3 regions of the Halomonas sp. Cn5-12 genome follow, and region 3 is predicted to be linked to each of the others. Evidence: predicted binding sites of a transcription regulator. Region 3 holds the regulator's gene; each other region holds the start of a gene.
What was found. The regulator LexA, encoded in region 3, represses DNA repair genes until DNA is damaged. The targets are predictions, from matches to a motif close to TACTGTNTANNTANACAGTA.

Region 1: a site for LexA is predicted at 5,319-5,338, ahead of L1249_RS03515 (LexA family protein). Genes of this name have one in related genera too.
Region 2: a site for LexA is predicted at 1,633-1,652, ahead of recN (DNA repair protein RecN). Genes of this name have one in related genera too.

The regions. Positions count from the first base shown of each region.
Region 1 covers NZ_JAKGAY010000003.1:164,071-174,007, forward strand. Annotated here, with positions in the region: gene L1249_RS17655 (DUF3732 domain-containing protein) at 501-1,196, shown strand; gene radC (RadC family protein) at 1,380-1,922, opposite strand; gene L1249_RS03490 (lambda exonuclease family protein) at 1,967-2,578, opposite strand; gene L1249_RS03495 (ERF family protein) at 2,623-3,414, opposite strand; gene L1249_RS03500 (hypothetical protein) at 3,455-3,670, opposite strand; gene L1249_RS03505 (DUF932 domain-containing protein) at 3,795-4,763, opposite strand; gene L1249_RS03510 (hypothetical protein) at 4,862-5,200, opposite strand; gene L1249_RS03515 (LexA family protein) at 5,355-5,804, shown strand; gene L1249_RS03520 (hypothetical protein) at 6,542-6,799, shown strand; gene L1249_RS03525 (cysteine hydrolase family protein) at 7,001-7,543, opposite strand; gene L1249_RS03530 (MBL fold metallo-hydrolase) at 7,587-8,465, opposite strand; gene L1249_RS03535 (GlxA family transcriptional regulator) at 8,610-9,563, shown strand; partial or broken gene L1249_RS03540 (hotdog fold domain-containing protein) at 9,612-9,926, opposite strand.
Region 2 covers NZ_JAKGAY010000018.1:18,468-28,404, forward strand. Annotated here, with positions in the region: gene recN (DNA repair protein RecN) at 1-1,585, opposite strand, end outside; gene grpE (nucleotide exchange factor GrpE) at 1,785-2,414, shown strand; gene dnaK (molecular chaperone DnaK) at 2,560-4,491, shown strand; gene dnaJ (molecular chaperone DnaJ) at 4,601-5,740, shown strand; gene L1249_RS11100 (DUF2218 domain-containing protein) at 5,929-6,210, shown strand; gene dapB (4-hydroxy-tetrahydrodipicolinate reductase) at 6,325-7,131, shown strand; gene carA (glutamine-hydrolyzing carbamoyl-phosphate synthase small subunit) at 7,523-8,668, shown strand; gene carB (carbamoyl-phosphate synthase large subunit) at 8,744-9,937, shown strand, end outside.
Region 3 covers NZ_JAKGAY010000001.1:36,265-46,201, reverse strand. Annotated here, with positions in the region: gene moaC (cyclic pyranopterin monophosphate synthase MoaC) at 1-359, shown strand, start outside; gene moaE (molybdopterin synthase catalytic subunit MoaE) at 363-839, shown strand; gene L1249_RS00190 (ribonuclease J) at 849-2,450, opposite strand; gene purU (formyltetrahydrofolate deformylase) at 2,725-3,579, shown strand; gene L1249_RS00180 (energy-coupling factor ABC transporter permease) at 3,598-4,269, shown strand; gene lexA (transcriptional repressor LexA) at 4,291-4,968, opposite strand; gene L1249_RS00170 (TetR/AcrR family transcriptional regulator) at 5,197-5,874, shown strand; gene L1249_RS00165 (L,D-transpeptidase) at 5,852-6,367, shown strand; gene nagZ (beta-N-acetylhexosaminidase) at 6,450-7,460, shown strand; gene L1249_RS00155 (hypoxanthine-guanine phosphoribosyltransferase) at 7,508-8,086, shown strand; gene ppsR (posphoenolpyruvate synthetase regulatory kinase/phosphorylase PpsR) at 8,099-8,932, opposite strand; gene ppsA (phosphoenolpyruvate synthase) at 9,169-9,937, shown strand, end outside.

The DNA.
Region 1 (9,937 bases), on a different contig from region 3:
GCACGAATGGAAGCGGGATCATCGAGGCGCTGAGGTCTGCGCTGGCGTGGAAGCCCGAAATGGTACCCGACGACGACGGCAGCCGGATTTCGCTCTTGGAAGAAGATCTAAGCCAGTTGCGTCAGGATCGACGCGACACTCAATCGAGGATCGACGCGGCACGACAGTTTGCCAAGCGGGCGGGTGGCTACGAGAATGAGGCAGCCGAGCAATTGGATCGACTGGCGTCGATCAAGGCTTTGCCGAAAAACCCAGACAACGGTGAATGGCAATGGCCGTTCAGCGAACGAAACCTAGCGATGGAGTCTCCAATCGCGGCGGCCTTGCTCGGCGAGTTAAAGTCGCTTGACAGCGAATTGCGCATCGCTACCGGCCAGCGTCCAAAGCTCGAATCCTACCTTTCCGAACTGACGAGCAAAGTGGACGAGATAGCGGGCGCCATAAAGCAGAAGGAAACAGAGCTATCTGCGGCGATCTCGGCTAACGAGGTCATATCTCAAATGGGCTCTCGTAATAATGCGGCAGCACGCGTGGTTGGTCGCATCAGCCTGTTCCTAGAGACGCTTCTGCCGAACGCAGAACTTGCTCGGTTGGAAGCACAGAATCGTCGTCTTGACAACAAGGTTAAGCAGCTTGAAGACCAGATTGGCGCGGATGACAGCAACGAGCGCTTAGCCTCGATTCTCAACACTATCTCCGTAAATCTGTCACGTTATATACAAAAGTTCAACGCCGAGTTCAGTCCTTACCCCGCTCGGTTAAACCTGCCACAGTTGACTATAATTTTCGATCGCCCAGAACGCCCGGTTCCGATGGCGCGGACTGGAGGCGGCGAAAATCATTTGGCCTACCACCTATCGGCACTGCTTGCGCTACATCTTTTCGCCGCAAAGAATAACCGGCCAATACCTCGATTCCTGCTGATCGATCAGCCTACTCAGGTCTATTTTCCATCTGAGCAGGTCTATAACGACGCCGATGGATCAATACAGAAGACAGAGGCCGACGCCGACCTAGATGCAGTGCGCCGACTGTTTGAACTATTGCTAAAGTTCACTCAGGAGGAAGTCCCCGGTTTCCAACTGATCATCACCGAGCACGCGAACCTTCGTGACCAATGGTTTCAAGAATCGTTGGTCGAAGAGCCTTGGACAAAGCCTCCGGCGCTGGTTCCAGAAGAGTGGCAAAGCACATGATTTGCGCAATATGTCAGCTAAGAAGGCATAAAAAAATAATGCAGCGACAAGGCGCAGAATGCGGCGTTATATCAGAGAGTACTAAAAGGCAGCTTCTGGCCGTTTGCCGTCTTAACCAAAAAAAAGATTGCATCATTTCAGGAGCTGCCCAGTGAGGCAGCTCTATTTCATTCAAGCAGATGTTTACAAATACCCCATTTCCGCAAATGACTTACACCCATCACTACCCACCACCACATGATCAATCACCCGAATATCCATCAAGCCAAGCGCTTCCTTTAAGCGCTCGGTAATACGCCGATCCGCATCACTAGGCTCAGGATCGCCACTAGGGTGGTTATGAACGAGGATGACTGCAGCGGCGTTGTAAGCGAGTGCCGCTTTCAAAACTTCTCTTGGGTACACGCTGGCTGAATCAATAGTGCCGCGAAACAGCTCTTCAAAGCGGATGACACGGTGTTGGCTATCGAGGAACAGCACGCTGAACACCTCGTACTCATAGTCCTGAAGCAGGAGCTGCAGGTGCTCAAACGCTTGCGAGGGCTGTGAGATCTTGCGGCCTTTGGCGAGCTTGCGGCGTGCGAACCGCTTGGCCATGGTAATGATGTCGGTTTCTGTGACTGGTGACGTGACTAAGTAAGTGCCCGCCACTTCACCGGCTTTGAGTTTGCTATGGGGCATGATGACCTCCAAAAAATAAAGATGCCGGGGTGGTGGCCCCGGCATCTATGTCGTTAATAGTGGATGTGTATTGTGGTTCAGTAGGCAAGTCACGCCGCCATCACTTGGCTGATACGCCGTTCCATCTCTTCATGGAACGCGTCAACCCGCTTGGCAATCGTGCCGATCAAAGCCTCGTCTCGGTAAGCGCGTTTCACAAACAGCGGCATTCCGGGCCAGTAGCTCACAAAGTCGATCCATTCCCGTTCGCTAACCCATAGCCCACCTTGGCATTGAGGCACGTGTTCGTCGGGTATTTCCCCGCTGAGCAGCACCTCAATTTGGAACTTAGGCAGCTTGGTTTTGATCTCCAGCAGGCCGTTTGTCCCAATCAAGCTATCCGGTGAATAGCCCACGTCGTGGTTGAGGATCAGGCCCACTTCTCTAGGCTTCGGTGCGCCGGTGATATCGCGATACAGCGAGCGGGCGACGCTCTCTAGCTCCTGTCCCCGCTTGGTGTGGGCATTGCCTTGAAACGGCTCGGCCAGCTCACCGGTCATGCGCTCGCCGATCAACTGGTGCATGTAGGTAATGGCTCCAGTCCCCAACCCGCCGGGGCCTTTGCCATTCACCAGCAATGCCTTGAGTTCCGACATAGTGACGCGCCCAAGACGCGCCGCCAGCCACTCTGGCGAGCCTTGTGGCATGGTGAGTATCTGCATACAAGCTTCCTGTAGGCGATGAGATGAGTGGTCGGGCTGAGCCGCTATTTCACGGCTCGTTTGGTGAGGGATGCGCGGAGTTTGTCGAAGTCCGCCTGAGGCACCTGAACCGCAGCGCCGTATTTGCCGCTGAACCACTCTTGTGTGGTGGCTGGGCACTGGCTGATCAAACGCTGAATCTGCCCCGCCTGAAAGGCCGTAACCCTCTTTACAGCTGCTCGTGTGCTGGTCTGGCCGTTATCGTCTTGCCCGCGTGTGGTGATGTTGAGCAAGGCGCACAGCACATAGCGCTTGCCATAACTGGTGGACGATCCAAAGGCCTGGACGGCATTTTTGTTACCGCTCATGTCCGCAGGTAGGAGCATGCTGGTCTCTTCCCGGTGGCCGTCCTTGTGCATCAGCACGCCCGTTACTTGGATACCGCGTTCCTGGGTCTGAATACGGAAGCTCACCGCGAAGCCGTGTTTTTGTAGGATGGGGCGAACGGTATCGACGATATCCTCCAGCGTGGCATAGCAACCGTTGTTGGTTTGCCCACGCTCTTCAATGCTGGGCAACTCTGTCTGCATCGCTGCCATAGCAGCGCTGTAGGCCATCATGGCCTGGCGGTCCATCACGCGCTCCTGCATTTGCAGTAGGCGCTCCATCTTGTCGATATCGACGTCAGGGTTAAGCGCCGCGCGCTCGATCACCTGAATAATCGCCGTGCTATCAGCCGTAGGATGCGCTTCTAGCGCCGCTGAGCTTGGGGAATGCTGAACGTTGGCGTCTGCTTGAATGGAAGGTACTGAGCCTTTTTGGGGAGACGCATTTACTACATGAGTACGCTGTGCCATAGGGCACCTCCTTTTACGTGAAGAGGGAAATGCGGGCTGGTCAGCCCTGTTCATGGGGTGCGTCATTAACGAGCGCAGGAACGTCAGGTAAGTGACGCGCAATGTCAGCGGGATCGATACGCTCCAGGCGTATCTCCGCGCGATAGAACTCGCCCTGGGCGCACACCAGCGACGTTGCGTTATGGGCGTCGTGTTCTAGCAGTTGTTTGGTGATTCGAGTGAGCGCCATTTCAATGGCGTCGGAAATAAAGCTCATGCGGGTACCTCTCGGCATAAGCCCCACAGCAAAACGCCCAGCCTTTTCAGGGGCTGGGCGTCTATGCCGTGAGGGTTAGGATGATCATTAGGTGAATCGCTGGTGGGAATGGGCGTATGGATAGTTAAGACACCAGTTGTAGGGCGGCATCCAAAGCCTCTTGCTTGAGCTGTGCCCCCTGACCAAACCAGGCTGAGTCTATACGGGTATCGTTACTGCGTGCGCGCTTGTCGTGATCAACGTATTCCGTGACCGCATTGAGCAATCCCCAAGCCGTGTCTTTGGCCGTCACCAAGTGAGACCCCCGACCTTCGCCGTGATAGAGTTTCTGCACCTTAATCAGCGCTCGGTAGTTGGGCAGTTTGGAGGGATCGTCCAGCGGCTTCTCGGCCCCACAAATCACCGACTGAAGATACTGCTGCGCTTCCTGCCGAGTGATTTTACGCTCCGCTAGGGTTTTCATCCGGTACATGAAGTCATTCCACTGAGACACCGAAATACCCAGCTGACGCTTCACGGCACGCGGATCAAACTCTGAACGATGCGGCACCTTCACCGCTTGCGACGTCCCATCGACGGCAATTTGCAGCGTGTTGTTGCACACCACCCGTACCGTGGTGGGTGTTGCCATGGTGGCAAGGGTGCCATCGCAGGAAGTGGCCAACAGCAGGTAGTCATTGACCTCATCCTGACCTTTGAGCGACGTGCTTAAGCCGCTACGGGCTAACGCCCAGAACTTACGTCCGCCTTTCAGTACGCCAGCGGTTTCTAGCTCATACCCGGCGTACTCAGTCAGATCACGGTAAAACTCCAAAATCTCTTCGGGCTGCACCACCTTATAGCGCTGCGACACCACCGAGAGCGGTGCTTTGGTATCTGAGCGGTAGAGCACCTTCTGCTCAGGGAACGAGTGAATGCTGCCAAGGTGACTAGCCCCTTCGGCAATAAAGCGCACCGGCGCTTCTTCGATATGCCAGTTCATACCGGCCTGTTGCTGCCAGACCTCTAGCGGTTGATGACGAGACAACTGTTGCCCCAGGCCATGCCAAGGGGTGTCGCCAACGTAAGCCATGTGTTCAACGAGATGTGCCATGAGTCATTCTCCAGACATAAAAAAAGCGCTGACCAAAGGCCAGCGCGCGAAAGTGAATAGGCGGATCATTCGCCCCACACAGGGCGAACAACGATAGGTTAAGCGTTAGGTGCTAAAGGCGGGTAGGCGTCGCGGTAGGTGCAGCCGCAAGACAAGCATAACCACGGTGTCCCGCTGCCAACTGGCAGCCATTGTTCAAACAATGAAGTGGCGATGCGCGAGCCGGTTTGACCACCGGCCACGGCACCCATCATGGCGGCAGGCAATTTTGCTAGCGGAAAGCGAGTCACAGTTAGCGGCAGTGGGCCTGTGATGGCTGTCGCTCGCCATGCACCAATAGCACCGCCGATCAAGGTGCTGCCCACCACGCTCACGCGTTGGGCTGTATCCAGGTTCAGCAGGCGCGTAGATGCACAACGCTTACAGGGTAGGGACATATTGAAGCTCCTATGCAGCGGAAAAGGTTCCAGTGGGGTGGATGCATAGGAGTGATATAGGTCTGAAATTAGTTGGGATACGCCGATGTGGTATTGCGTTAATTGAGTACTTTACAGATACTGTTTTTATATACAGCTATCAATGGAGGTGCCCATGACGTTATCAGTGACATTACTAGGACAAGCAGGCGCTTTGACAGTGTCGGAGCCCTTACCGCTCTATACCTGTGCCGTGCGCGCAGGTTTTCCATCGCCCGCAGATGACCACTTAGATACCGATCTTGATCTTCACCGCTATGTGGTGAAGCGACCTGCTGCAACGTATTTCGTACGTTCTGAAGGAGACTCCATGATTGGTGACGGGATTCACCATGGGGATTTGCTGGTGGTGGATCGCAGCCTCGAAGCCTTACCAGGTCGCATTATCGTCATTTGTGTTGATGGTGAGCTCACAGTAAAGCGCCTTGAGCGAGTAGGGCAGAGGACTTATCTACGGGCAAGTAATCCTGCTTACCCTCCCATTCCCCTAGATGGTCGTGAGTCGCACGTCTGGGGCGTCGTGACCCATGTGCTTCACAGCTTTCCAGGGGCAACGCTGCAATGATGGCCCTGATCGATTGCAACAATTTTACATACGAATGCTAGTGTATGACGAATACAAAATACTGTGATAACTATTGACATTGGAATAAGCCTGCCCTAAGTTTCTTTCCAGAAATAGACAAGGAAGTGGGCTAGCCGCTCACGGCCAGAGGACCCCCAGGCCCGCCCCTGGGAGGAAGAATGTCCGCTCTGATTACCAATGAAAGAGGGTAAAGAGAGTGGCTGTACCTTTTACAGCGATTCGGTGAGTCACGGCTTATAAAAGCTATCAAAGACCTGCCAGGTAACAGGAAACCCTATCCCTTAAACGTAGCCCGAGTTCTTGGGGTTCAGCTCCCAAAGCCCTGTGATCTCCCCAACCTTAAGGCAAACCTCAGAACCGATAGAGAGGTGCGATTAGGTCTTCGATCTATTCGGGGCCTGTTGGCGTCTCTCGGGAATATTCAAAACCAGAAAAGTGATGAGGCGAAATAGGGAAAATGCAAGAGGCGGACATTCGGTTGCTGTTTGATTGCGGAAAGCTGAAGTCAGTAATGGTCACCAGAGCGCCCCTGGTTGAAGGCTGGTGCCTGCAATTTTCGCGAAAGGGTGGCGGCTGTGAAGCGCTCGACTCTCAAAGAGTAAGTCCGCGAACTTTTAAGACTCTGGATGTGGCATTTCTGGCTGCAAGCCGGATTGGGTTTAGGGAAGCCACAATAGCTGGCTGACTCAGGCAATCGATCAATCAAGGACTTCAGTATGGCGATGCTCGAAAGAGTCAGTATTACGCCTATGGCTCTCGATACCGACAAGGGTTCTCAGGAGATTTCTTGGGTTCCGGTCAGTCGCTCAAAGCCAGTGCCAAAGGTGCCACACATATTCTTCGATGACGGAGAGCCTTGGCTCGCGGCCAATGCTTATGCACTCCACAAGTTAGATTCCGTTGTAGGAAGCGATATCAAAACGGTGGCCTCAAACACGGGAACCTCTGCACTCAACAACAGCGGTCGTTTTTAAGGGCCCGCCAATATAGATGGGTTCACTCTATCAACCAGTGGATCAGCGTGATGGAAGAAGGCATTCAGTATCCGTTCTAAGCGAGTTAGCGATGAATCCGCGTCGAACGATACCATTGAAACGACCGGCTAGAAATGCTTCTAGCCGGTCGGCGTTCAGTTTACGGGAGCAACCACCCGACAGATACGAAGAGCAGGATCCTCACAGGTAATCCCGGGTGGACTGGACACTCGCATAGGCAAACCCAAGAGCCGCCATAGCCGTGGCATGAACCTGTGCCGCAGGCACCTTCACACCGTTGAACTCCAGATCCATCGTGGCGCAGGCATCTTCCAGCACCGTGACCTTGTAACCGAAGTCCGAGGCCGCACGGCTGGTAGCCTCAATGCACATATGGCTCATGGCGCCAATCACTACTACTTCCTCAATGTCGTTGGTATCCAGCAGTTCTTTCAGGTTGGTCTTCAGGAATGAGTTGGGATAGTTCTTGAGAATGACCGGCTCCTCACCTTTCGGTGCCACGGACTCGTGGATGTTGATGCCATCTGAACCCGGTGTGAATACAGGCGCGTTGGGGTCCGGGAACTCGTGGTGAATATGCACCAGCAGGTCTTTGTTCTGACGCGCTGACTCTATCACCTGTGCAGCCTTGGCGGCTGCCTGTTCAATGTTCACCAGCGGCAGCTTGCCGGAGGCAAAGTACTCATTCTGTATATCGACAACAATAACGGCTCGCTTGCTCATTAGACTGTTCCTCATTTGGTCATTTATTTCAGGTGTGCTCTGGTCAGAAAGAAAGACTCTCACCATCCGCCGGGATCAAAACCTGCTCATCAATCCCCTCGTGCTGAACGAACTCCGCCAACTCCTCGCGGCTCAGGGTCATATGGTTCACGGCGTCCATGTGCACGGCGACAATGTCCGCGTCCGGCAAAGCGCGGTGAACGCGAAGGGTATCTTCTTTGCCCATGATGATCGGGTCGCCCTCAAAGCCGTTAAACTCCGCAGCGCCGGCATTCAGTACAACAACATCCGGCTGGAAGCGCTCCAGCGACTGCACCACCTCATCACGCCACACGGTATCGCCGACCACGTACGTGGTTTCTCGCCCCTCGGCTTCAAAAACCACACCCATTACTTCACCGAGCGCCTTGGACAGTTCGGGAACGGCATAGAGGGTATCGGAGCCGTGCTGCCCGCCCGTTTTATGGAGCGTCACGCCCCGAAACTCAGCTACATCGTCCAGAATGCGTACATCCTTGAAACCTTGTGAACGAATGATCTCGGCGTCGGCTGTATTCTGAACGAACAGGGGAATGTCCTTTGGCAATTGTTTCTGGGCGGCATCGTCCCAGTGGTCCAGGTGGGTGTGGGTCACAATCACCGCATCCGTGCCCTCGACCACATCCTCTACGGCCATGGGCAGCCCAACCAGAGGATTGCGCAATTCGCTACGGTAGGTGTTTTCGAAGCCCGGATAGGCACCTTGATCAGCCAGCATTGGGTCGATCAGAAACGTAGTCTCCCCGTAGGTGATCTTTATAGTGGCATTACGGATCTGCTGTATCTGATGACTGGACTTCTGAGCGCCAGACTCCGCGAAAGTGGCGCCAGCAAAAACAGTCGAAGCCAGCACCAGTGCGCCAGCGAAGGTTTTGATCAACATGGTATTTGTCCTCTACCAGAGTGTTCGTTGATGGAATAAGTCTACGGAGATCTGATCACCGCCAATATTGACCTGAAAGACAATCATCGAAAAAATCGGGCCAAGCAGTTATCATCAGACCTAATAAACCTCAGGAGTGACATCGTGGCACTACCCAAAGTCGGGCTTGTCCTTCACCCGCAATTCAGCCTCTTCCATTTCTCCGTGCCCTACATGGTGTTCAGCATTGCCCTGCCTGAAGGCCCCTTGTTCGAGTTGCTGATTATCACGCCGGACGGCAAACCCCTGGCATCCGAGCGGGCCATGACCGTGCAGCCGGATGGCGGGCTGGAACTACTGGACAAAGTTGATATTGCGGTAGTGCCCGGCTGGCACGATCTGAACGAAGCACCACCCCCTGAATTGTCTGAAGCCCTTGCCCGCTGCCATAAGCGCGGTGCCCATGTGGTGGGCCTTTGTTACGGCACCTATGCCCTGGCCTACGCGGGTTTGCTGGATAACAAACGGGCCTCAACCCACTGGTTGGCGGAGCAGGACTTCCTCAAACGGTTTCCGCAGGTAAACCTGGATACCAACGCTCTCTATGTGGAAGACGACCGGCTGGTTACCTCCGCTGGTACGGCGGCTGGGCTCGATTGCTGCCTGTTTCTGGTGCGGGAGTATTACGGTGCCAGGACCGCTAATACCCTTGCCCGTCTGATGGTGGTCCCTCCGCACCGGGAAGGTGGTCAGGCCCAGTTCATCGAGCAGCCGATCGCGATTTCCACCCAGGATGCGCACATGAATCGTCTACTGGATTACTTGCGGGAACATCTGGACAAAGCCAACACCATCGATGAACTGGCTGCCCGTACCGCCATGAGCCGGCGCACCTTCACCCGTCACTTTCAGAAAGCCACTGGCATGACGGTTGTGGAGTGGCTAGTGAGTGAAAGGCTTCGACGAGGACGGGAACTACTGGAAACCACGTCACTGTCTGTGGAAGCCATCTCGGAAAGAATCGGCTTCCACACAGCAGCGTCATTCCGGCAGCATTTCAAGCAACGTCACCACGTGAGCCCTCGTGACTGGCGCAGGGCCTTTGGAGAGGTGGCATGACAATTCATGCCACCACCACCGCCGCTCAATCTATTACTTGGTCAACCACTAGGCGAGCTTCACATTCATCGTGATCCGGACAGTAAATATCGTCTGCCCATCCTCATCAATCACTGAAACCGGCACCACTTTTTCACCTGCCGTTTCCCAATCAATACCGTCTCCCTCTGCAATAGCACGCAGATCTGTTCTGGCCTTGGCCAGATAATTCACCGTCATCGCCTGCAGAATCCACTTGCCATTGCTGGGAATGGACACATCCGTCATCAATCCAGCCACCAGTTCAGCCGCGTTGCACATGGCAATGGCGTGGACGGTGCCCAGATGGTTAGTGATTTCCTTTCTGAAGGGAACTTTGGCTTCCGCGTACCCCG
Region 2 (9,937 bases), on a different contig from region 3:
CCAGCTCGCTAATCCGGCCGCGTTCGTCCAGCAGCGCCATGTGGGTGAGTGTGGTGTCTCGCTTGGCGCGCTTTTCGATGTGCAGATGCTGATGCGCCTGGGCGGCCACCTGCGGCAGGTGGGTCACGGTCATCACCTGGCCGTTTTCGCCTAGTTTACGTAGCAGTTGGCCGACGATTTCCGCCGTTGCCCCAGAAATACCCACGTCCACTTCATCGAAGACCAAGCTCGGAATCGTCGAATGCGACGCCGCTACCACCTGAATGGCCAGGCTGATGCGCGACAGCTCGCCGCCGGAAGCGACTTTAGTGAGCGGCCGGGCGGGTTGGCCCGGGTTGGCGCTGATCAGGAATTGCACATGGTCCAAGCCCTCGGGGGAAGGTGTTTCGCGCGGGGTGACGTCCACGTCGAAACGTGCTTTGCCCATGGCCAGGAAGGCCAACTGCTGCTGCACCTCTTTGCCCAAGCGAACAGCAGCCTTTTGGCGTGCTTCGGTGAGCTGCTTGGCCTCGCTGCGGTAAAGCTCGCGGTACTCGGCCACTTGACTGCTGAGGGCTTCTAGATCGTCATCGCTGGCTTCGAGCTGCGCCACCTCTTGTTTGAGTTGGGCATGCAGCGCGCAAATCTCTTCGGGAGCGACGTGGTGCTTACGGGCAATGCGGTGTACGTCGCCCATGCGCTCCTCGACCCACGCCAGTCGCTCTGGGTCCAGTTCGGTGGTGCTGGCCAATCGGTGCAGCTCGCTAGCGGCTTCTTCGACTTGAATTCGGGCATCGCTCAACATGGTGAGCGTATTGGCCAGCGTGCCTTTGTCGCTGCCGGGCAGCGCGCTTAAGTGGGCGTAGGCTTGGTTGAGAAGCGACAGCGCGCCCCCTTCATCGCTTTCGCAGCAGTCGGCGGCAAACTGGGTTTCACGTAGGGTCTCTTCGGCGTGGGCCAGGGTGTGCTGCTCCTCTTCCAAGGTTTGCAGCTCACCTTCGGCAAGGCCCAACTGGTCCAGCTCCTCGACTTGATAGCGCAGTAGTTGGCGTTTGGCCTCGACTTCGCTGCCCTCTTCACTGAGTTTTTTCAGCAGACGGCGGGCACTGCGCCACTCGCGGAACGTCTCGGCGAGCTGCTGGCTGCGTTCGCGAAGCCCGGCGTAGTCATCCAGTAGCGCCAAGTGCGTCTCTTCCCGCATCAAGGCTTGGTGGGCATGCTGGCCATGAATCTGAATCAGCTGTTCACCCAGAGATTTCAAATCGGCAATGGTCGCTGGGTGGCCATTGATCCACGCCTTGGAGCGCCCGTTGGCAGTAACCACGCGACGCAAGAGGCACTCATCGGCAGGCAGCTCGCGGGCGTCGAGCCACTCGGCTGCTGCGGGCAGGTGCTGGATATCGAAACGGGCGGAGAGGTCGGTTCGCTCGCAGCCGTGGCGCACGCTACCCGCATCGGCGCGCTCGCCCAGGCAGAGCCCCAGAGCACCCAGCAGAATGGATTTACCCGCCCCGGTTTCCCCCGTAATGGCGGTCATGCCACGGGTGAGGTCGAGTTCGAGACGATCAACGATCGCATAGTCTTGGATCGCTAGCTGCGTAAGCATAAGGCCTCCTGAGGCGGTGCGGCACAGAAGCTGGATACTTATCCAATAATTGTTGTTTTATACAGTAGTCGATCACTCACTTCAATGCCCCTCTTGAGATGGCTTTGATGGCCCCCATATAGGCTGCATACGTGGTTAACACCCGCTACTTACCTCAGGTGGCCGCCACCGGCACCATTACTTATTCCAGGAGCAAGGCATGGCAAAAGAACCGCAAACCCCGTTGGAAGATGAGCTGGCACGCCAAGAGCAGGAAGCAGAGGTCACCGACCAGTCTGCCGAAGAGCGGTTGGTGGAAGGCGAACTGGAAGGGCTGATCGATGACGATGCACCGCTGAAAGATAGCGCTGGTAGCCCCGAAGCCGACGTGCTGGCCGCTCAGGTAGAAGAGCTCGAGCAGAGCCTGGCGGAAGCCAAAGACCAAGCGCTGCGGGCTGCTGCCGAAGCTCAGAACGTTCGCCGCCGGGCGGAGCAAGAAGCCGAAAAGGCGCGCAAGTTTGCCCTAGAGAAGTTTGTCAAAGAGCTACTGCCCGTGGTGGATAGCTTGGAGAAAGCGCTGGAAAGCATGCAGGACGATGCGTCCGAGGCGCATCGCGAAGGTGTCTCCATGACCCTCAAGATGCAGCTCGACGTGCTGAGCAAGTTTGGCGTCGAAAGCATCGAGCCTCAGGGCGAGCCCTTCGATCCGCAGGTGCATGAAGCCATGGCGATGGTACCGAACCCAGAGCTCGACCCCAACACCGTGATGGATGTGATGCAGAAAGGCTATCTGTTGAACGGCCGCCTCGTGCGTCCTGCCATGGTCGTGGTCAGCCAAAAAGCGAATTAAGCCGCGTTGACGCATTGCCGCAAAAAAAGCCCTTGAAATGCGGCAAGCGGCCCCCAAATAAAGGTCAACCCCGCGGGATAAGCCCGCAACTTGTTTAAAGAACAAATTTTTTAGTTTTGTAACAACTGAATTCGAGGTTTTTACTATGGGACGCATTATTGGTATCGACCTGGGCACCACTAACTCTTGTGTGGCCGTGCTCGATGGTGACAGCGCTAAAGTCATTGAAAACGCCGAAGGCGGTCGTACCACGCCTTCTATCATTGCCTACACCGACGACGGTGAAATCCTGGTAGGCCAGGCCGCCAAGCGCCAGGCCGTGACTAACCCGGAAAACACTCTTTACGCCATCAAGCGTCTGATTGGCCGTCGCTTCAAAGACGACGTCGTTCAAAAAGACATCAAGATGGTGCCCTACAAAATCGCCGAAGCCGACAACGGTGACGCGTGGGTAGAAGTAAAAGGCAAAAAAATGGCACCGCCGCAGGTGAGTGCGGAAGTGCTGAAGAAGATGAAGAAAACCGCCGAAGATTATCTCGGCGAAGCGGTCACCGAAGCGGTCATCACCGTACCGGCCTACTTCAACGACAGCCAGCGTCAGGCTACTAAAGATGCAGGCCGCATTGCCGGTCTAGACGTCAAGCGTATCATCAACGAGCCGACCGCTGCTGCTCTGGCCTACGGCATGGACAAAGCCCGTGGCGACAAAACCATCGCAGTCTACGACTTGGGTGGTGGTACCTTCGATATTTCCATCATCGAAGTCGCCGACGTGGATGGCGAAACGCAGTTCGAAGTATTGGCAACCAACGGTGACACCTTCCTGGGTGGTGAAGATTTCGACCTCGCGCTGATCAACTATCTGGTCGATCAGTTCAAGTCGGACAGCGGTATCGATTTGTCTGGTGACAATCTGGCCATGCAGCGTCTGAAAGAAGCCGCCGAGAAAGCCAAAATCGAGCTTTCCAGCGCCCAGCAGACCGATGTGAACTTGCCGTACATCACCGCCGACAACACTGGCCCGAAACACCTCAACGTGAAGGTGACTCGTGCCAAACTGGAGTCGCTGGTCGAAGACCTGGTACAGCGTTCGCTCGAGCCGTGCAAAATGGCGCTGAAAGATGCAGGCTTATCCGCTTCTGAAATCGACGAAGTGATCCTGGTCGGCGGTCAGACCCGCATGCCGTTGGTTCAGAAGAAAGCGGCAGACTTCTTCGGTAAAGAAGCCCGTAAAGACGTGAACCCGGATGAAGCGGTTGCCGTGGGCGCTGCGATTCAGGGCGGTGTATTGGGTGGCGACGTAAAAGACGTTCTGCTGCTTGACGTTACCCCGCTGACCCTGGGTATCGAAACCCTGGGTGGCGTGATGACGCCGCTGATCGACAAGAACACCACCATCCCGACCAAGAAGACGCAAACCTTCTCGACCGCGGATGACAACCAGACCGCCGTGACCATTCACGTCGTTCAAGGTGAGCGTAAGCAAGTGTCGCAGAACAAGTCGCTGGGTCGCTTCGACCTCGCCGACATTCCGCCGGCACCGCGCGGTGTGCCGCAGATCGAAGTGGCGTTCGACCTCGATGCCAACGGTATTCTGAACGTGTCTGCCAAAGACAAGGCGACCGGCAAAGAGCAGTCCATCGTCATCAAGGCGTCTAGCGGCCTCTCCGATGAAGAGATCGAGCAAATGGTGCGTGATGCCGAAGCCCACGCGGACGAAGACAAAAAGTTCGAAGCGCTGGTGCAGCTGCGTAACCAAGCGGACGGCATGATTCACGCCACCCGTAAGACCGTTCAAGAAGCGGGCGATAAGGCCACCGATGACGAGAAACAGGCCATCGAAACCGCCATCGCCGAACTGGAAGAAGCGGTGAAAACCGATGACCAGGACGACATCCAGAAGAAACTGGATGCGCTGACCGAAGTCTCCGGCCAGCTGGCGCAAAAGATGTACGCCGAACAGGCAGAAGCGGCCCAGGCGGGTGGTGAAGGTGCTGAAGAAGCCAACACCAAGCAGGACGATGACGTGGTTGACGCCGAGTACGAAGAAGTCAACGACGACAAGAAGAAGCAGTAACCCACCTCTTTCTGCCAAGGAAAGCGGTGACGCGGGAGGCAACTCCCGCGTTGCTGTTTCCGCGGCCGAGACGCCTATAGTGTGTAGCTAACCAGGAGGCGTAGGACCCATGTCCAAACGCGATTATTACGAAGTCCTGGGTGTCGAAAAAGGGGCCGATCAGAAAGAGATCAAAAAGGCCTATCGCCGTCTGGCGCAAAAATTCCACCCTGATCGAAACCCGGACGATACCTCCGCAGCGGAAAAATTCCGCGAAGTGTCGGAAGCTTACGAAGTTCTGAGCGATGGTGAGAAGCGCGCGGCCTACGACCAGTTCGGCCATGCCGGTGTGGACGGCCAGGGCGGCGGCTTCGGTGGCGGCGGCGCTGGCGATTTCAGCGATATCTTCGGCGATGTGTTTGGCGATATCTTCGGTGGCGGCGGTGGCCGTCGTCGTGGGCCCAACGCACCTGCACGGGGTTCCGACCTGCGCTACAACCTAGAGCTGGATCTAGAGAGCGCAGTGGCGGGCACCACGGTGGATATTCGCGTCCCGCGTCATATTGAGTGTGACCGCTGTGACGGTGGCGGCGCCGAGCCGGGCTCCACCAAAGAGACCTGCCCGACCTGTCATGGTCACGGCCAAGTACGCATGCAGCAGGGCTTCTTTGCGGTTCAGCAAACCTGCCCGACCTGTCACGGCAGTGGCCAGCACATCAAAGTGCCGTGCCACAAATGTAACGGCGAAGGGCGCGTGCGCGAAACCCGCACCCTCTCGGTGAAGATTCCGCCGGGTGTGGATACGGGAGACCGTATTCGTCTCAACGGCGAAGGCGAGAGCGGCGTGAACGGTGGCCCGGCGGGCGATCTGTACGTTCAGGTGTCCATTAAGCCGCACCACATCTTCAAGCGTGACGGTAAGCACCTGCAGTGCGACGTGCCGATCAACTTTGTTGATGCAGCGTTAGGTGGCGAGCTGGAAGTGCCCACGCTAGATGGTCGCGTGAAGCTGAAGATCCCGCCGGAAACCCAAACCGGCAAACTCTTCCGCCTGCGCGGCAAAGGCGTGAAGCCGGTACGCGGCGGTGCCCCCGGCGACCTGCTGTGCAAAGTAGTGTTGGAAACGCCCGTCAACCTCAACGACGAGCAGAAAGACCTGCTTCGCCAGCTGCAAAAGAGCTTTGATGACAGCAATAGTCATAGCCACTCGCCGAAGAAGACTGGCTTCTTCGATAGCGTGAAGAAGTTCTTTGAAGAGATGAAGCCGTAAGGTCTTTATCTATTTCATGCAGTTTGTGTAGCAACGCTAAAAACCAGCATCCATTGGGTGCTGGTTTTTTGTTGCATGTAGCTAGGTGGCTGCACCGTTGCAACGAATTCTCATTCAACGCTTGGCTCTTATCGCGGTGGGGATTAGGCTAGTGGGTGCTCACCCGCCACCTATATGGAGAGATCTCTATGCCTTTATCCCGAGCAGAAATTGCCACCCCATCCGGCGCGCGGTTGATCAACCGCCTGTGTAAACACTGGGCGCATAAGCTTGAGGTGGAGCACAGTGAGCAGGACGCCAAGATCGTGTTTGCCAGCGGTACTTGCCTGATGCACGCCGAACCTGATCGGCTACTGGTCTCCATCGAAACCCTGGAAGAAGAGCACTTGGACCAGCTAGAGGGCGTGGTCGAGAGCCATCTAATGCGTATGGCGAAAGACGAGTCGCTGGAGATTGTCTGGGAGAATTGAAAGTGCATGAAGGGCGCTGCCGTTAGCGCCGCATCGCTAAGGGTGGTCTGCTATAATCGCGGCCACCTTTTTTGTTTCTAGTTGATGCCAAATAGCGCACGCGTAGGAGTTTCCATGACCCGAATTGCCATTGTAGGCGTAGCTGGCCGCATGGGCCGCACGTTAGTTAACGCTGTTGAGCAACAGGCTGATGCCTCGCTTGCAGGCGGTATTGTGGAGCCGGGCAGCTCCCTGGCGGGCGTAGATATCGGCGAGCTGGCAGGTGTGGGTAAGCGTGGTGTGGCCGCCGTGGATTCGCTCGACGCCATTGTGGATGACTTCGACGTGCTGATCGACTTCACTGCGCCCCAAGTCACCTTGGCGAATCTGGCATTCTGCGCTGAGCACGGTAAGTGCATCGTGATCGGCACCACCGGTATGAACGATGAAGAGCTGGCCGAGCTAGATAGCTACCGCGATAAGGTGGCCATGGTGTTTGCTCCCAACATGAGCGTGGGCGTGAACCTGACGCTCAAGCTACTGGAAACGGCGGCCAAGGCGCTGGGTGATGAAGGCTACGATATTGAGGTGATTGAGTCCCACCACCGCTATAAAGTCGATGCGCCTTCCGGCACGGCCATTAAAATGGGTGAAGTGGTGGCCGAAAGTTTGGGCCGTACCTTGAAAGAGCACGGCGTGTTTGAGCGGGTTGGGCAGTGCGGCCCGCGTACCGATAAAGAGATCGGCTTCGCTACCGTGCGGGCGGGCGATATCGTCGGTGAGCACACGGTGATGTTCGCCACCGAAGGCGAGCGCATCGAAATCACTCATAAAGCTTCCAGCCGTATGACCTTCGCCAAAGGGGCCGTGCGGGCGGCACGCTGGGTGGCCGCTCAGCCGCATGGCCGTTATGACATGCAGGACGTGCTGGCGCTGAGCTGAGCCGTGGGCTTGTGTTAGACCAAGGTCGGCATAAAGCGCTGGCCCTGATGCGCTAAATGCTGTAACATTCCAAAAATTTTGGCCCAGTGGCTGCAAAGAGCAGCAAAATATCTACAGTGAAGAGCTGTAGAGAGAGCAGAGAGAGCACCGCGCTTGTTGCACTGGCCGTTAAGTGGGAAAAGTAGTCAGCTAAATGCTGCGCCATGGCTAACACCGTTATGAAGGCCAAGGAAAGAGAACAACAAGCGGGATGAAACCGATTTTTTATTATCGGCTTCGTCCCGCTTTTTTACGACCCGACGTTTGCACGCAAACGCCGACAACCGGATCGCCGAGCCTGCGCCCACAGGCTCCCACCAGCATGGGAGAACTTGTCTTGAATAACCCCGCATTGAGCAAACCCGCGATATTGGCCCTGGAAGATGGCAGTGTGTTTCATGGAACTGCCATTGGCGCGGATGGAGTCACAAGCGGTGAGGTGGTGTTCAATACAGCCATGACCGGCTACCAGGAAATCCTCACCGACCCCTCTTACACCCGCCAAATCGTCACCCTGACTTACCCGCACATCGGCAACACTGGCATTAACTCTGAAGATGTAGAGTCCGCCTCGATTGCGGCAGCTGGCTTGGTAATTCGCGATCTCCCCCTGCTGGCCAGTAGCTTCCGTTCTGAGCAAACCCTCTCTGATTACCTGAAAAGCCACAACGTGCTGGGTATTGCGGATATCGATACCCGCCGCCTGACGCGTATTTTGCGCGATAAAGGTGCCCAGAACGGTGCGATTCTGGCGGGTGTCGATGCAGAAGGTGAGGATGCCGTCGAGCGGGCGCTGGCGGCGGCGAAGGCATTTCCGGGCTTGAAGGGCATGGATTTAGCCAAGGAAGTCTCCTGCAAAGAGGCTTACGAGTGGTCGGAAGGCGAGTGGGCCTTGGGCGAAGGCTATGCGGATGCGAGCCAGGGCGAGCGCCCTTACCATGTGGTCGCGTTTGATTACGGCGTGAAGTTCAACATCCTGCGTATGCTGGCGGCGCGCGGCTGCCGCTTGACCGTGGTGCCGGCGCAAACGCCTGCGGCAGAGGTGCTGGCGATGAACCCGGATGGCGTGTTCCTGGCTAACGGCCCCGGCGACCCCGAGCCCTGTGACTACGCCATCAAAGCGATCCAGGAAGTGTTGGAAACCGACACGCCGGTGTTCGGCATTTGCTTGGGCCACCAGCTGCTGGCGCTGGCCTCCGGTGCCAAAACCGTCAAGATGGGCCACGGCCACCATGGTGCTAACCATCCGGTACAAGACCTAGATACCGGCACGGTGATGATCACCAGCCAGAACCATGGCTTTGCCGCCGATGAAGCCTCCCTGCCCAGCAACGTACGTGCCACGCACCGCTCGCTGTTCGATGGCACCCTGCAGGGCATTGAGCGTACCGACCGCCCGGCGTTTAGCTTTCAGGGCCACCCGGAAGCCAGCCCTGGCCCGCGCGATGTAGCGCCGCTATTTGATCGCTTTATCGCCATGATGCAGGCGCGCCGCTAAGTTAGCCACGCTGCCTCTCATTGCCTAGTTACGCCGTTTTGATGCTCATCGTCACCACTTTTTGCGGGAACCGTTATGCCTAAGCGTACCGATATCAATAGCATTCTTATCATTGGCGCTGGTCCGATTGTCATCGGCCAGGCCTGCGAATTCGACTACTCTGGCGCTCAGGCGTGTAAAGCGCTGCGCGAAGAGGGTTACCGGGTTATTTTGGTCAACTCTAATCCGGCCACCATCATGACCGACCCGGCCATGGCCGATGCCACCTACATCGAGCCGATTACCTGGCAGGCGGTTGAGAAAATTATCGAAGTCGAGCGCCCGGACGCCATTCTCCCCACCATGGGCGGCCAAACCGCGCTGAACTGTGCGCTGGATCTTGAAAAACATGGCGTACTTGCTAAGTACAGTGTTGAGATGATCGGCGCCAACGCCGACGCCATTAATATGGCGGAAGACCGCGACCTGTTCGACCAAGCCATGAAGCGCATTGGCCTGGAGTGCCCGAAAGCCAAAGTGGCGCACACCATGGACGAGGCGTGGGAAATTCAGGCAGAGCTAGGTTTCCCAACAATTATTCGTCCTTCCTACACCATGGGTGGCTCTGGCGGCGGTGTGGCGTACAACAAGGAAGAGTTCGAAGAGATCTGTACCCGCGGTTTCGAGCTTTCCAATAACCACGAGCTGCTGATTGATGAGTCGCTGCTGGGTTGGAAAGAGTACGAAATGGAAGTGGTGCGCGACAAAAACGATAACTGCATTATCGTTTGCGCCATCGAGAACTTCGACCCCATGGGCGTCCACACCGGCGACTCCATCACTGTCGCGCCGGCACAAACGCTGACCGATAAAGAGTACCAGATCATGCGGGACGCGAGCCTCGCGGTACTGCGTGAAATCGGCGTGGAAACCGGCGGCTCCAACGTGCAGTTTGGTATGGACCCGAAAACCGGTCGTCTGGTCGTGATCGAGATGAACCCGCGTGTGTCGCGCTCGTCGGCGCTGGCATCGAAGGCCACCGGTTTCCCGATTGCTAAAATCGCCGCGAAGCTGGCGGTGGGTTACACCCTTGACGAGCTGCAGAACGATATTACTGGCGGTCAAACACCAGCGTCGTTTGAGCCGTCCATCGACTATGTCGTGACCAAAATTCCGCGCTTTACGTTCGAGAAATTCCCCCAAGCGAACGACCGCCTGACCACCCAGATGAAGTCGGTGGGTGAAGTGATGGCGATTGGCCGCACGTTCCAAGAGTCGCTGCAAAAAGCG
Region 3 (9,937 bases):
GCGGATTGCGTGGTGACTATCAGCGGGAGCGTGAGATGGTCACGCCTATTGTCACCGGTGAAGGCGCAGTGGGAGAGGTAAGCTTAGGTGAGCGCTGTGCCTCGCCCTGTGTGCGCGTCAAGTTTTTGGCAGAGCTGCGTGAGCGGGTCGGTGAGAGTGATCTGGCCATTGGGCTTGATAAGCTGCCAAGTCGCGATGTGGCCGGGCTAAAAGCTGCGCTTAGTGCCCAGGATGCACGCTTTTCCGTGCTGGCTGATCAGCGCACTCTATGTGCCATTAACCAAGTGATGGCAAATGATAGCGCTCGTATCACTGATGATGACGAAGTGGCCTTTTTTCCACCGGTAACGGGAGGCTAAGCCGTGTCTGTTAGCGAGCCGACATTGCCAGACATCGCGGTAGAAGTGCAGTCCGCTCCGTTTTCAATGGCGTACGGCTATGAGAGCGCGCTGCGCCAGCGCACCGACATTGGTGCGATTGTGACGTTCACCGGGTTAGTGCGAGATTTTAACGAGACGCCCGACGTAACGGGGTTAACCCTTGAGCACTATCCAGGAATGACTGAGCGCACCTTAACGCAAATTGCTGAGCAAGCCTGGCAGCGCTGGGCGCTGCAGGCGGTGCGTGTTATTCATCGGGTGGGCGACTTATCCCCGGGCGACCCTATCGTTAGAGTGCTGGTGGCAAGCGCACACCGCCGCGATGCGTTTGAGGCCTGCGATTTCATTATGGATTATTTAAAAACCCAGGCGCCGTTTTGGAAGAAAGAGCACTCCAAGCAGGGGGCGTACTGGGTTAAAGAGCGCCACACCGATCAGCAGGATGCTGAACGCTGGTAACACCTGTGTTTAAGGCTCGTCGTTTAACTCTTCGATGGTCGGCATTTCAGCGGCCATGATCTGCAGGTGCACGTCTGGCATATGTTGCAAGTGGTTAGCCAGCCAGTGCACCAGCCTTGGCTGCAGCGCATGGCGCAAATCAGCCAAGGTGTCTGCCTCAATCTCTTCTAGCTGCTCATCCAGCCACTCGCTGAAGCTATCTTCATCCATAGGGCTTGCGCCGTTGGCGTCAAGCATCAGACGACCAATACGACACCATCCCGTTTCTGTTGCTGCTACCGGTAGCGCTAGAAACAGACTGCCACGACGGGCAGTGGGATGGCTGCTCTCAAGGCCAGGGTGAGGCACGACGCTATTTTGGTTAACAATGCAAGGCGGCTGTGGGTAGCGCGTTTCGCAGCGCAGCCCTTGGTGGTCAAGCACGATCATATCGCCATTCACCGGTGCTAGCGGCGCTCTGATACCTAGCTCCTCAGCAAGCGCTTGGTGCGCCTCCTGATGGCGCGCTTCACCATGTACCGGCAGTAGCATTTTGGGCCTCACCCACTGGTAGAGCTTTTTCAGCTCTTCCTGAGCGGGGTGGCCGGTTGCATGAAGCTCGGGGTGGTTCATTTCGTCGAACAGCGTGACACCGAGTTGCAGTAAACGTTTTTTAAGCTGCTCGATAGGGCGCTCATTGCCTGGAATTGTTTTGGCGGAAAAAATCACGCTATCGCCGGGTTCCAAGTCCACAAAGGGGTGTCGACGCTGCGCTAAACGCTGCAAGGCAGCGCGAGGCTCGCCTTGGCTACCGGTGGCAATAATCACGACCTCCTCCGGTGGTAGATAGCCCAAATCATGGGGTGGCACCAGGGGGGGGAAGTTATCCAGATAACCAAGGCCTCTAGCAACACTGACCATGCGCTCCATTGAGCGGCCCATCAAACTAACGCGACGGCCACACGCTTGGGCCGCTAAGCCAATGGCCAGTACGCGCGCTAGGTTGCTAGCAAAACAGGACACTACCACGCGGCCTTTACACGCTTTCAATGTGGTGGAAAGCGCCTTGGCAACATCCCCCTCGCTGCCCGACTGCCCTGGCATTGGCGCATTGGTCGAGTCACCTACCAGAAGATCCACCGGCGCCAGTGCTCTAAACTGGGCAGCGTTCACGGGGGCGCCAATCAGTGGGTTGGGGTCGAGTTTCCAGTCGCCGGTGTGCAGTATGCGGTAATCACCCGCCTGCATCATGATGGAGCAGCTTTCGGGGATGGAGTGGGTAACACTCAAGTAGCGCAGTGTAAATGGCCCGCTCTCCACCGCATCGCCTGGTTCAATCACTTCAATGGAGGCGCTGCTGAGCTGGTGTTCGGCGAATTTGTAACGCAATAGCCCTGCTGCGAGAGGAGTGGCAAAGATAGGGCAACCCCATTTGGGCCATAGCCACGCCACCGCACCAATATGATCTTCATGACCATGGGTGATAAACAGCGCCTTAGGTGTGATCTTCAGTGCCTCTAGGGTATCGGTATTAGGTACTTGCAGGGGCGAGTTGGGCAGGTCTTGGCGAATCATCATGCCGCAATCTACGGCGATCCACTGGTCGTCGTATCCATACAGCGTAAGATTCATTCCAATTTCACCACATCCACCTAGCGGGAGTAGGCGCAGGGGCGGGCGACGACGGGGACGAAGTTGAACGCGGGATGGATGCATCAGTTATGAAAAGCCTAGAAAGTAATTCCTTAACTATACGGGAAGCGGGGGGCGGGTAACAATCATCGCGGCACCTGACCACGATGCTTCCTCATCGTGCTTACGGTACACTACCGCCGCTAATGTGGTTTACCTGCTGGTAGGCAGGTGCTTGGCGAGCGTGCCGTTAAATACGTTAAGAGTGTTTGTTATGTCTCATTACTATCGTTTAGTTGTTTCCTGCCCAGATCAAGTGGGCATCGTGGCGCGTGTCTCAAGTTTTATTGCTCAACAAGGCGGCTCAATTACCGAAGCCAGCCAGCACTCTGACTTAGAGACTGGCCGCTTTTTTATGCGTTACGAGATTCTGGCGGATTCTCTGGGTATGTCGGCGGAAGCACTGCGCACGTCGTTTGAGCCGGTGGCGGCTGAATTTGATATGCAGTGGTCGCTGGTGGATACCCAAAAGCGCCGCCGTGTGGTGTTGATGGTGTCTCGGGAATCCCACTGTTTGGTGGACCTTCTCTACCGCTGGCAGGCAGGTGAGTTGGATTGCGATATTGTCGGCGTTATCTCTAATCACGATGATATGCGCTCGCTGACTGAATGGTATGGCATCCCTTATCATCATGTACCAGTTGACCCGGCTAATAAACAAACGGCTTTTGAACAGGTGCAGGAGCAGATTGATGCTGCCCGCGCTGACTGCATAGTGCTGGCACGCTATATGCAAATTCTGCCGCCTTCGCTTTGCGAACGGTATGCAGGACGCGTGATTAACATTCATCACAGCTTCTTGCCTTCCTTTGCGGGTGCCAAGCCGTATCATCAAGCCTATGAGCGGGGCGTGAAACTGATTGGGGCAACTTGCCACTATGTGACAGAAGAGCTGGATGCAGGCCCCATAATTGAGCAGGACATTCACCGGGTCAGCCACTGTCACACGCCTACTGATTTGGTACGTTTTGGTCGCGATGTGGAAAAAGCGGTATTGGCGCGGGGGCTGCGTTGGCACCTAGAAGATCGCGTGCTAATTCACGGCAACAAAACGGTCGTTTTTAGCTAATCGGCAGAAGGGGGCGCTATGTCGTTTGCACAAAGCGTATTGGCACCGTGGGCACTCGTGATGACGTGGCTTTTATCGTTGGGTGTCATCGTCTGGTGCTTATGCCTGCGCCCCTGGCGGCCACTGCTTGAGGATACAGCGCTTCAGCACCGCTGGATGGCAGCTACGTTGGCCATCATGTTGATGTGGCAATTGCGTGCGCAAGCGGTGGACTGGTTAACGCTTCACTTGGTGTTTACGGTGCTGATGACGCTAGTCTTTAAAATGCCGCTGGCGTTGATCAGCAATGTGATGATTAATGTCGCCATGGTGGCTATTGGCAGAAACGATTGGTCGCTAATGGGGGCAAATATGCTGGTGACAGGTATTGTGCCTGCGACCGTGACCGGTTTTGTATGGCGAATCGTTGACCGTCGGTTGCCTGATAATTTGATGGTGTTTTTATTTGCTTGTGGCTTTTTTGGAACGGCCTTGGCGACCTTAGGGGGAGGGCTATCTGCTGTTGCGCTGATTATCGTAGCGGGCACTGATCCCGAGGCCGTCTATCTCGCCCAAGAGTATGCCCGCTTTTTACCGTTACTGATGCCGTCAGAGGCATTTATAACCGGTATGCTGCTGAGTATTTTACTAGTGTACCACCCAAGCTGGGTGGCCACCTTTAATGACCACCGCTATATCGACTTGCAGTAGCCTGCCTTACAGGTTGGGCAACTAGCCAAGCGCTTGCCCATTACCACCGCGAATAACACCAACACCCACGCCTTCAATATCAAGCTGCTGAGTGCGTAGGTCGATCTCAATTGGTGCGAAATCTGCGTTCTCGGCAATCAGTGTTACTTGATGCCCTTGGCGTTTAAAACGCTTGACCGTTACTTCGTCTTCTAATCGTGCCACGACAATTTGCCCATCGCGAACGCGGTCAGTGCGATGCACGGCCAGAAGGTCGCCTTCAAGAATGCCTACATCTTTCATGGATAGGCCGCGCACCCGTAGCAGGTAATCTGCTTTAGGCGTGAAGTACTCAGCGGGCAGCGGGCAGTAACGGTCAATATGTTCAGCCGCAAGGATAGGGCTGCCAGCGGCGACCTCACCAATCACAGGAAGCCCATTGGGCAGCGGCTCATTAGTAGCAGGTGCTGCAGCCGCTGGCGTTTCAGTAAGCTCCTGCGGCTCCTGGTTAGGTAAGCGGATGCCTCGTGATGTATTGCGAATTATACGAATAGCGCCTTTGCGCTCGAGCGCACGCAAATGCTCTTCTGCTGCGTTAGGCGAGCGGAATCCCAGCGCTTTGGCAATTTCGGCGCGGGTAGGGGGGTAGCCAAGCTCACCCATGGTCTTAACAATAAAATCAAATACGTGCTGCTGACGTGCTGTGAGTGGACGCGACATACCAAACTCCAAAACAGTGAAAAGACAGTAGCTACATGTCGGCTTAATCAGTATGTGTTTAAGTATACAGTATGTTGCTCTGTCCAGTACATGACGAGTTACACCCAACCGAGACAGTCGTTAAGTGTTTAGTTAACGCTTACTACCCTTTGGATAAGAGATTGAGCCAGCAGGGGTTATGACATAGTATTCAGCTATGTTTAAAACACCTGTTTTTTGGAGGGCGCTATGGCCCAATCGGATACGGTAACGCGTATTTTAGATACTGCAGAGGTACTGTTTGCAGAGCGAGGCTTTGCCGAGACGTCGCTGCGTAATATCACCAGCAAGGCCCGGGTTAATTTGGCGGCCGTGAACTACCACTTTGGTTCCAAAAAAGCGCTAATTCAAGCGGTGTTTTCCCGCTATCTCGATCCATTTTCAGAGCGTTTTCACACCGCACTGGACGAGCTAGAAGCTCACTATCAAGGCCAGCCTATTCCTCTAGAAGTGCTGTTAGAGACCATGGCCACTACGGTACTGGCAGTGCCCGCCGAACGTAATAGCCTAAAGGTATTTATGCGGCTACTAGGGTTAGCCTACAGTCAGGCGCAAGGGCATCTGCGTCGCTATATTCAGCAGCAGTATGGCGATGTATTTACCCGTTTTACCGAGCTGGTGCGTAAAGCCACGCCTGAGCTGCCGGACGCCGAGCGCTTTTGGCGGCTACACTTTATGCTAGGCACAGTGATATTTACGCTCTCAGGACTGGATGCCCTGCGTGATATTGCTGCAAAGGATTATCAAGAGCAGGTGACGGTGCGTGACCTTGTGCGGCGGCTACGTCCAGTCGTTGTTGCTGCGATGAACGCGCCGCTACCGGCTGCGGTTGAAGAGGGAAACCATGGCAACGCCCAGGCTAGCTGAATTACCGCCTTCCCAATCTGGTTGGGTGGAGATTGACACCCAGCGGCAGCGGTTGCGCTGGTGGCAGGGAAAGGAAGTGAACTATGAGTGCACGATCTCCACTGGGGTTGCTGGCGTAGGGCAGCAAGAGGGTAGCGGCCAAACACCGCTGGGCTGGCACTATGTCCGTGCGTCTATCGGCAAGGGCTTGCCTGATAATGCGGTATTTCGTGGTCGCCGATGGACTGGCGAAGTATTTTCGCCTGAATTGGCGACCAATTACCCTGAGCGAGACTGGATTCTAACGCGCATTATGTGGCTCTGCGGGCTGGAGCGCGGCGTTAACCGCGGCGCTGACGTGGACTCCCAGCGGCGCTACATTTATTTGCACGGCACGCCTGAAGACCAACCGATGGGTGTGGCTGCCTCTCACGGCTGCATCCGCCTGCGAAATCACGATTTACACTACCTGTTTGCACACGCCCAACCCGGTACGCCGGTTTGGTTGCATTAAGCCCACTTCCGGGCGTCCTGCCAGAATTTTGACACGCTAAGCGGTTAGTCTAAAATGGCGCCCTTTTTGTCGGATCCTCCCCATGACGCAACCCATTGGCCCGGTCATGCTTGACCTAGAAGGGCCACAGTTATCCAACGCTGAAAAGACATTGCTAAAAGACCCTGCGGTGGGCGGCGTTATCCTATTCGCCCGTAATGTCGAAGATGCGTACCAAGTGCGGCAGCTCTGCAGCAGTATTCGTCGTGTGCGTGGTGATCTACTGCTAGGTATTGACCAAGAGGGCGGTCGAGTCCAGCGGATCAAAAAAGGGGTGACCAAGCTGCCCGCCATGGCGCGAATTGGCGATCTGTATGCCAGCGACCCAGTAGCAGGGCTCACCTTAGCCAAAGACACAGGCTGGCTGCTGGGGATGGAAATGGCCGCCTGTGGGTTGGATATGAGTTTTGCGCCAGTGTTGGATGTTGAGAGCGGTATCTCCAGCGTCATTGGCGACCGTAGTTTCAGCAGCGATCCAGAGCATGTCGCCCAACTAGGGCGCGCCTTTATCGAAGGCTTGCATGAAGCTGGCATGGCGGCAGTTGGTAAGCATTTTCCTGGCCATGGCGGAGTGGCGGCGGATTCCCATATTGCGCTGCCAGTGGATGAGCGACCCCTGGCCGAGCTGAAAGCCCGAGACCTCGTGCCGTTTCGCGAGTTAGCGGGTGTGTTGAACGGTGTCATGCCTGCCCACGTGACTTATTCAGCGTTTGATACTCGCCCTGCAGGGTTCTCACCCAACTGGTTAGGCATGCTGCGTGAATCATTGGGGTTCAAAGGGTGTATTTTTTCCGATGATTTAAGCATGACGGGGGCGCATGAGGCAGGCGGCCCGGCTGAGCGTGCCAAAGCGGCGCTGGCCGCTGGCTGCGATATGTTGCTGATCTGCAATGACCGAGCGGCAGCCATTGAGGTACTAGGGGCCTGCCAAGGGGTGCTGAATAAACGGCCTGCCAAGCTGCGTTACGGTCGTGCTAGGCCTGAACTGGATGCACTGGCTGCACTCGGCCGTTGGCGCCGCACGCATGCCAAGCTCGAAGCGCTAGCGAATTAATTCCATTTTTATACCGTTTTCTTATTAGATGTTTTTGGAGAAGTAGCATGTCCAAGTTGGATAAAGAAGCGCTTGAATCGTTAGATTCTATGCGTGAGTTGATGGATAACGCCGACTGCCTGATTTCACAAGAGCAGGTTGAGCGAGCGTTGGATCGCATGGCGGAAGAGATCACGCGAGACTTGGGCGACAAGCTACCGGTGTTTTACTGCGTTATGAATGGCGGGCTCATTACCACGGGGCATCTGCTGACGCGTCTTGGTTTTCCGCTGGAAGTGGACTATTTACATGCGACCCGTTACCGCAACGAGCTGCGCGGCGGTGAGCTTTTCTGGCGCGTATCGCCTGAAATTCCCATGGCGGGCCGACATGTAGTGATTGTTGACGACATCCTCGATGAAGGCGCAACCCTAGCGGCCATTCTGAAATACTGCAAAGAAGCCCAGGCGGCCAGTGTGACTACCGCAGTGTTGGTCGACAAGCAGCACGACCGCAAAGCCGTTCCGGGATTAAAAGCAGATTACTGCAGCCTAGAAGTGGCCGACCGTTACGTGTTTGGTTTTGGTATGGACTACAAAGGCTACTGGCGTAATGCCCCTGGAATTTTTGCTCCCAAGGGCATGTAAGCTAGCGCAATCCTAGCGGGGTGAGAACCGCCTCGCTAGGCCGGTTTCCGCAATCATGCGCGTAGAGATCTCTTCTATTGAAAATCGCGTCGTATCAATAAACGGAATATGCATTGCCCGGTACAGCGATTCTGCCTGCTCTACTTCTTGTAAGCACTGATCCATCGAGCTATAGCGGCTATTGGGGCGGCGTTCATTACGAATGGCCGAGAGTCGGCGTGCATCAATGGTAAGGCCAAACAGCTTGTGCCGATGAGGTGCCAGCGCTTTGGGTAGCTTCAAGCTGCCATCTTCATCCAGGTCATCTTCGGTGAGCGGATAGTTCGCGGCGCGAATGCCGAACTGCAGCGCCAAGTAGAGTGAGGTCGGCGTTTTACCACAGCGGGAAACCCCCACTAGAATAATATCGGCTTTGTCGTATTGGTGGGTGCGTGCTCCATCGTCGTTATCGAGTGCAAAGTGAACCGAGTGGATGCGATCCATATATACGTCGTCGCTACCGATGGAGTGTGTTCTGCCGACGCTGTAGGAAGAGTGCGTTTCCAGCTCCTGCTCAAGGGGTTCTAGAAACGTCGAAAAAATATCGACCTTAAACCCCGACGCTTGGCGGATAACGTTACGAATCTGTTGATCCACAATCGTATCAATGATAATCGGTCTACAGCCATCGCGTACGGCGGTCGATTCGATAATCTGTGCCAGTGCCTGTGCTTTTTCAACCGTATCAATATACGGTTTAGTCAGCATATTGATCTCCACATCACTGAACTGCGCTAAGAGACTGCGCCCTAAGCTTTCTGCGGTGATGCCGGTGCCATCCGAAATAAAGAAAGCTGTTCGTTTCATAACCTGATCCGCCAGTCTGCTATGTTCATGGATAAGCTATTGTGTGCTGTGCAAACGACGAGCACAACGCCTAGTCGATACTACATAAAACGCTAATTTCGTGTATTTGTTGTAAAAATCCTCCACTCCCTTCGCTGTTAGACCAATGGCGAATACGCTGCCGCAGTGCTAGGGTGACAACGTCTATTAGTGTCGTCCCAACGGGTCGTAACGAAGTCTAAAAGCGAGGGGGTTGCGTGGAAGAGTACATTCTGTGGTTCGATCAGCTAGGTATGGCAGACGTCGAACGCGTGGGTGGTAAAAACGCTTCGCTTGGCGAAATGATTTCCAATTTATCGGGTGTAGGCGTCACGGTGCCAGGCGGCTTCGCGACCACTGCTCACGCGTACCGCGAGTTTCTCTCTCACGAAGGTCTGAACGACCGCATTAACGACAAGCTTGCTCGTTTAGATGTCGATGATGTCAAAGCACTGGCTGAGGCAGGAAAAACGATTCGTCAGTGGATCATTGATACACCGCTGCCGCCTGGCTTTGAAGCCGCGCTTCGCGATGCCTACGAACAGCTCCAAACGCAACATCCAAGCCTCAAAGTAGCCGTGCGCAGCTCCGCCACGGCGGAAGACCTTCCCGATGCCTCCTTCGCTGGGCAGCAGGAAACCTTCTTGAACATTGAAGGTTTTGCCAATATCAAACATGCGGTGCATGAAGTGTTTGCCTCGCTGTTTAACGATCGCGCCATCTCCTACCGTGTGCATCGTGGCTACGCCCACGAGAATGTTGCGCTGTCAGCGGGCGTTCAAAAGATGGTGCGCTCTGAAACCGGCGCATCAGGCGTTATGTTTACCCTGGATACCGAATCTGGCTACCGTGATGCCGTTTTTGTCACGGCCTCTTGGGGGCTGGGCGAAACCGTGGTGCAGGGAGCCGTCAATCCTGACGAGTTCTATGTTCACAAGCCCACCCTGGCTGCTGGCCGCCCGGCCGTTCTGCGCCGCACGTTAGGGT